Leisingera sp. NJS204: one gene and its partner. The main gene of each other region encodes a partner of the protein of the gene in region 2 in a complex. Links are inferred from orthologs where the notes say so. Each region holds a gene or a part of one and is shown on either strand. Other genes may lie near its edges.

Region 1 (3,291 bases), 500 kb from region 2 along the record:
CACCCAATCCAACGGTGCCTTTGCAGTCACCGCCGACCCCGGCAACCCGGCGTTGCAGGCGCGTATACGTGATATCGCAAAGGCCCGGAACGACGGCATGCCTACGGTTCCGTCATCCTTGCAGCTGGAACTTGACACCAATCCGTTCCTACGCGCCGGTGACAGTGCCGTGAGAGCGCACCTTCGCATGGAAGATGCTGAAGACGCTGAGGTTTTTGCCGAAATCCGCCGGCGCAAAGACAGTTTTTGACCAAATCAAGGGTATCGGGGCGCAACAGGGAGAAAATAATTGTGACCCCAAATTGAAGAAAAGCCCTTGAAGCTGGCGCGCTATCAACCAAACTCTAACCTTATAAGCACATGGTTGAACTGCGGGGTTGGTTAATACCGCCCCATCCGGCCAACCCAAGATCAGAGGAGCACGCCCGTGCCTTCATTCTCGAGCACCCTGGAACAGGCCATTCACGCAGCGCTGGCGCTGGCGAATGAACGCCGTCATGAATTCGCAACCCTGGAACATCTGCTTCTGGCCCTGATCGACGAGCCCGACGCGGCCCGTGTGATGCGCGCCTGCAGTGTCGATCTGACCGAATTGCGATCCTCGCTGGTGGAATTCGTGGATGAGGATCTTGCCAATCTGGTCACCGACATCGACGGATCCGAAGCGGTGCCGACCGCCGCCTTCCAGCGGGTCATTCAGCGGGCCGCAATCCATGTGCAAAGCTCAGGCCGCACCGAAGTGACAGGCGCCAATGTGCTGGTGGCGATCTTTGCTGAACGCGAAAGCGATGCGGCATACTTCCTGCAGGACCAGGAAATGACCCGCTATGACGCGGTGAACTTTATCGCCCATGGCGTGGCAAAGGACCCGGCCTTTGGGGAACCCCGCCCGGTCACCGGCGCAACCGAGCAGGAAGAAGACAGCATCACGGCCGCGCCTGAGGGCGAAAAGAAGGAAAGCGCGCTGGCGAAATACTGCGTCGACCTGAATGCGAAATCCCGCGACGGCGACATCGACCCGCTGATCGGCCGCGACCACGAGGTGGAGCGCTGCATCCAGGTGCTGTGCCGCCGCCGCAAGAACAACCCGCTGCTCGTGGGCGACCCCGGCGTTGGCAAAACGGCAATTGCCGAGGGGCTTGCGCGCAGGATCGTGTCCGGTGAAACCCCGGAAATTCTGGCGCAGACCACCATTTATTCGCTCGACATGGGCGCGCTGCTGGCCGGGACCCGCTACCGCGGTGATTTTGAGGAACGTCTGAAAGCCGTGGTCACCGAGCTGGAAGACCACCCGGACGCGGTGCTGTTCATCGACGAAATCCACACCGTGATCGGGGCCGGCGCGACCTCTGGCGGCGCCATGGATGCCTCCAACCTGCTGAAACCGGCGCTGCAAGGCGGCAAGCTGCGCACCATGGGCTCCACGACGTACAAGGAGTTCCGCCAGCATTTCGAGAAAGACCGCGCGCTGGCCCGCCGGTTCCAGAAAATCGACGTGAACGAGCCGACGGTGGAAGATTCCATCGAGATCCTGAAGGGGCTGAAACCCTATTTCGAGGAACATCACGGCATCAAGTTCACCGGTGACGCCATCAAGACCGCGGTGGAATTGTCGGCCCGTTACATCAACGACCGCAAGCTGCCGGACAAGGCCATCGACGTGATTGACGAGGCCGGCGCCGCGCAGCATCTGGTGATTGAATCCAAACGCCGCAAAACCATCGGCGTCAAAGAGATCGAGGCCGTGGTGGCAAAGATCGCCCGCATCCCGCCGAAAAGCGTGTCGAAAGACGATGCCGAAGTGCTGAAAGACCTGGAGAAATCGCTGAAACGCGTGGTCTTTGGCCAGGACGATGCCATTACTGCCCTGTCCAGTGCGATCAAACTGGCCCGTGCAGGCCTGCGGGAGCCGGAAAAACCCATTGGCAACTACCTGTTTGCAGGCCCCACCGGCGTCGGCAAGACCGAGGTGGCCAAACAGCTGGCGGATACGCTTGGGGTGGAACTGCTGCGGTTTGACATGTCCGAATACATGGAGAAACACGCAGTCTCCCGCCTGATCGGCGCGCCTCCGGGCTATGTCGGCTTCGACCAGGGCGGCCTGTTGACCGATGGCGTCGACCAGCACCCGCACTGCGTGCTGCTGCTTGACGAGATGGAAAAGGCGCATCCGGATGTCTATAACATCCTGCTGCAGGTGATGGACAACGGTCAGCTGACCGACCACAACGGCCGCACGGTGAATTTCCGCAACGTGGTGCTGATCATGACCTCCAACGCCGGCGCGTCGGAACAGGCAAAGGCCGCTATCGGCTTTGGCCGCGACCGCCGCGAGGGTGAAGACACCGCCGCAATCGAGCGCACCTTCACACCGGAATTCCGCAACCGCCTGGATGCGGTGATTTCCTTCGCACCGCTCGGCAAAGAAGTGATCCTGCAGGTGGTCGAGAAATTCGTGCTGCAGCTGGAAGCCCAGCTGATGGACCGCAATGTTTCGATTGAGCTGACCCGCAAGGCGGCGGAATGGCTGGCCGACAAGGGCTATGACGACCGGATGGGCGCACGTCCTCTGGGCCGGGTGATCCAGGAGCACATCAAAAAACCGCTGGCCGAGGAGCTGTTGTTCGGCAAGCTGACCAAAGGCGGTATCGTCAAGGTCGGCATCAAGGACGGCAAACTGGAACTGCGCCTGGAAGGGCCAAGCAAGCCGCGGATATCCGGTGACAAGCCGCCGCTGCTGACAGCAGATTGATGCGCCTTGCCGCGCTGATAACCGCAATATCGCTCGCCGCGCCTGCCGCGGCGGGCGATTTTCTTTTGCAGTTCCCGCTGGACTGCACCCTGGGCGGCACCTGCCACATTCAGCAGTTCGTCGACCACGATCCAGGCCCCGGTGCCACGGATTTCACCTGCGGCACGCTGAGTTATGATGGCCACAAGGGAACGGATATCGCCCTGCCCTACTTGTCGGACATGCAGGCCGGCGTCGCGGTGCGTGCCGCGGCAGGCGGTGTTGTCCTTGGAACCCGCAACGGCATGGCGGACCAATATGCCACCGATGACAATGCGGCAGAGATTGACGGTAAGGAATGCGGCAACGGGGTGGTCCTGCGCCACGGCAACGGGTGGGAAACCCAGTACTGCCACATGAAGCGCGGCTCGCTCCGGGTGAAAAGCGGCATGAAAGTCAAGCCTGGCGATATCCTGGGCGAGGCCGGGCTTTCCGGCAAGACCCAGTTCCCGCATCTGCATTTGTCTGTGCGCAAGGATGGCGCGGTGGTGGATCCTTTT
Region 2 (3,148 bases):
TGATGATACTGCCCAGCGGGCCGCTGCTGTCCTCGTCTTCCTCGCCCTGCCGGATCATCCGCTTGGCCACTTGCTGCGACAGGCGCACGGCGGGCAGCAGGCTTTGCATCAGCAGCTGATCCAGGGTGTCATCGGCGGGGTCCAGCGGATCAGTTGCCACCATCTGGCGCGCACCGTTGACCAGGATATCCACCCCGTCAAAGGCATCGATAGTGGCCGACAGCAGATTGGCAATGGTCAGCCGTTCGCGCAGGTCGCCTGCGAAATAGCGGATATTGCTTTCCTCGGCCTGCTCGCCCAGTTCGGCCACCAGCTGCGCCTCATGGGTGTCGGCAAACATCACATTGGCGCCGGCATCGGCAAACTGCTTGCCTATCGCCAGGCCGATGCCGCTGGACGCCCCAGTCACGATGGCGGTTTTACCGGAGATCGAAAAGGACATGTAAGGGCACTCCCCTGTAACAATCTGGCCTGCAAAAATCTGGCCTGTAGCACTCAGGGCCGCACGTTAGACCGGGCCTGCCGGTTTGGAAACCGGCATTGCGCCCCGCACGCGGTTACTTGCGCCGCCGTTTCGGCCGCGCCGCATGCAGGATCTTGAAACGGTTGTCACCGCCCTCCTCGCGCACCTGGGCAAAGCGTTCACCCAGTGCCACCTCATAAGGCAGATGCCGGTTGGCCACCATCCACAGGCTGCCCGAGGGCGCCAGCATCGCTGCTGCTGCCCCGATGAACGCCTGACCCAGCGACGGTTCCGCCGTGCGGCCAGTGTGAAACGGCGGGTTCATCACCACGGTGTTCACTGTGCCCGGCGCCTTCCATGTGCGGGCGTCCGCCCAATGAAACTGCGCCCGGCTGTCCGCAACATTCTGCCGCGCGCAGGCCAGCGCGTGGTAATCCGCCTCGGCCAGATGCAGCTCCTCGACACTCTCGCGTGTCAGCACCTCAGCCGACAGATACCCCCAGCCCGCCCCCAGATCAGCCACACAACGGCCCAGCTTCTGCGGCAGCGCCGCAGCCAGCATCCGGGACGCCGGGTCGATTCCATCCGCCGAGAACACGCCCGGCGCGGTGGTGAAGCCTTCAACCTGCTGCGGCTCCGCCGGCAGCCACTCGGACAAATCGGTGCCGCCGTCGATCCAGAACACCTTGCCATGCGCCTTGGAAACCGGAACCGAGGGTTCACAACGCTTGCGCAGATCTTTCAGAATCGAATCGATGCCCTCAGTCTTTGCGCCATCAATCAGCACCTGCCCCTGTGTCGCTGCCGCCGCCTGGGCGATCAGCATCCGCGCCAGCGCTTTGGCACGCGGAATAATGACAACGGCAGCGGCCAGCGCCTCGTCCGCCTCCAGTGCCGGGGTGCAGGCATAGCCCAGCGCGGCAAAATGATCGTGGTCGGGGCGCAGCGGCTGGACGATCAGCAGCTGCTCCTTGGGCAGGGCTGACAGGTCGTGCTCGCTGCGCGGATGAAACACGGCGATGCGGCCCTCTGACGGAACAGCAAAGCCGCCCGATTGGGCGGCCAATGACAGGCGAACGGACATCTAAGGGCCTCTTTATTCTTCTTTTTCCATGGTGCATTGCAGCGGGTGCTGCTGGCGGCGGGCGAAATCCATCACCTGTCCCACCTTGGTCTCAGCCACCTCATGGCTGAACACACCAACCACGGCAACGCCTTTCTTATGCACTGTCAGCATGATCTCGAACGCTTGCGCGTGGGTCATGCCAAAGAACCGCTCCAGCACCAGGACGACAAATTCCATCGGTGTGTAGTCGTCATTCAGCAGCAGCACCTTATAGCGCGGCGGGCGCTTGGTTTTCGGCCGCGTCTTGGTCAGGACGCCAGATTCGATATCGTCGTCTGAATGGTCGGTCATCATGATGTGCTGAAGCGGCATAAGCAATTTGATCCGTTGATACGTGGAATTTCCTGTGACGCTTATATAGCCTCTATACTGTTTAGGAAAAGAGACTGAGACCCGCAGATTGATACGTAATTTGACAACAATCGGCTTTGATGCCGACGATACCCTTTGGCACAACGAACGGTTCTTCCGCGTCACCCAGGAAAGATTCGCCGAATTGCTGATGGATCACACCCCCGCCGACGTCGGCCCGGAGCGGTTGGAACGGCTGCTTCTGGACGCCGAAAAGCGCAATCTGGGGCGCTATGGCTACGGGGTGAAGGGGTTCACGCTCTCGATGATCGAAACCGCGATCGAGGTGACGCAGGAACAGGTGCCTGCATCTGTGATCAAGGAACTGATCACTGCAGGGCAGATGATGCTCTCCTATCCCATCGAACTGCTGCCCCATGCGCGCCAAGCGGTTGAGGCCGTGGCCGGCCGCTACACTGTGGTGCTGATCACCAAGGGCGACCTCCTGGACCAGGAACGCAAGCTGGCGCAATCCGGCCTGGGGGAGCTGTTCGACGGCGTCGAGGTGGTCTCGGAGAAAACACCGGAGGTCTATCTGGACATCTTCGCCCGCCACGGCGACGGGGCAGCGCACGCGATGATGGTTGGGAATTCCATGCGCTCTGACGTGGTTGCAGCCATCGGCGCCGGCGCCTGGGGCACCTATGTGCCGCATGGGCTGGTCTGGGAGGTCGAACACGCCGAAGCCCCCGAGCATAACCCCCGTTATACCGAGATTGCCGATCTGAGCGGGCTGGCGGGTTTGGTAAACAGCCTTTGCTGACAGTGCCGGGGATTGGATGCTGGACGGACCTGTTCCGGCCAGCTATCCCTTTGCCGACCCAAAGCGGAGACGCCGGATAGATGCCGCATGCCGAACTGAAATTCTCCAGCGATCTGGAAATCGACGCCAAATCCATCCTGGCCGAGATCGAGTCCGTGATCCTGCAACACGACAGCGGCGCCGGGGCCTGCAAGGGCCGGGCCTATCCGGCAGCGCAGTTCCATCACAGCCACATTGCCATCACTGTGGCCCTGCTGACCAAGCCGCACCGGGACGAAGCATTTTCCAAGGCCCTGCTGGCGGATCTCGAATCCCGCATCAAGGCGCAATTGTCCCAGCCTTGCGAATTTTCCCTTGGCCTGAGCTATTCCACTCCCTTCTACGTGACCAATTTTCACGCAGGTTAACGGCTCAGACCCGGTCTATACGGCCTGCAGGGGTGATA

Evidence for each region.
Region 1: the proteins of clpS (region 2) and clpA are in contact, whole or in part, in a solved structure (PDB 1LZW), measured with the Escherichia coli proteins. The link is inferred for Leisingera sp. NJS204 from one-to-one orthologs.

What each region holds. Positions count from the first base shown.
Region 1 is NZ_CP035417.1:1,195,194-1,198,484, reverse strand. Bases 118-3,089 are described here. They hold clpA (ATP-dependent Clp protease ATP-binding subunit ClpA), read left to right. Parts: upstream 118-427; coding sequence 428-2,752; downstream 2,753-3,089. Other genes in these bases: ETW24_RS05835 (M23 family metallopeptidase), read left to right, coding at 2,752-3,089; gloB (hydroxyacylglutathione hydrolase), read left to right, coding at 118-250. In the rest of the region: more of gloB, read left to right, coding at 1-117; more of ETW24_RS05835, read left to right, coding at 3,090-3,291. UniProt on the Escherichia coli protein: ATP-dependent specificity component of the ClpAP protease. It directs the protease to specific substrates. It has unfoldase activity. The primary function of the ClpA-ClpP complex appears to be the degradation of unfolded or abnormal proteins.
Region 2 is NZ_CP035417.1:696,569-699,716, reverse strand. The notes cover bases 222-3,050. They hold clpS (ATP-dependent Clp protease adapter ClpS), read right to left. Parts: upstream 1,884-3,050; coding sequence 1,560-1,883; downstream 222-1,559. Other genes in these bases: ETW24_RS03515 (hypothetical protein), read left to right, coding at 2,784-3,050; ETW24_RS03520 (HAD family hydrolase), read left to right, coding at 1,990-2,703; ETW24_RS03530 (class I SAM-dependent methyltransferase), read right to left, coding at 558-1,547; ETW24_RS03535 (SDR family NAD(P)-dependent oxidoreductase), read right to left, coding at 222-442. Also shown: more of ETW24_RS03535, read right to left, coding at 1-221; more of ETW24_RS03515, read left to right, coding at 3,051-3,110. UniProt on the Escherichia coli protein: Involved in the modulation of the specificity of the ClpAP-mediated ATP-dependent protein degradation.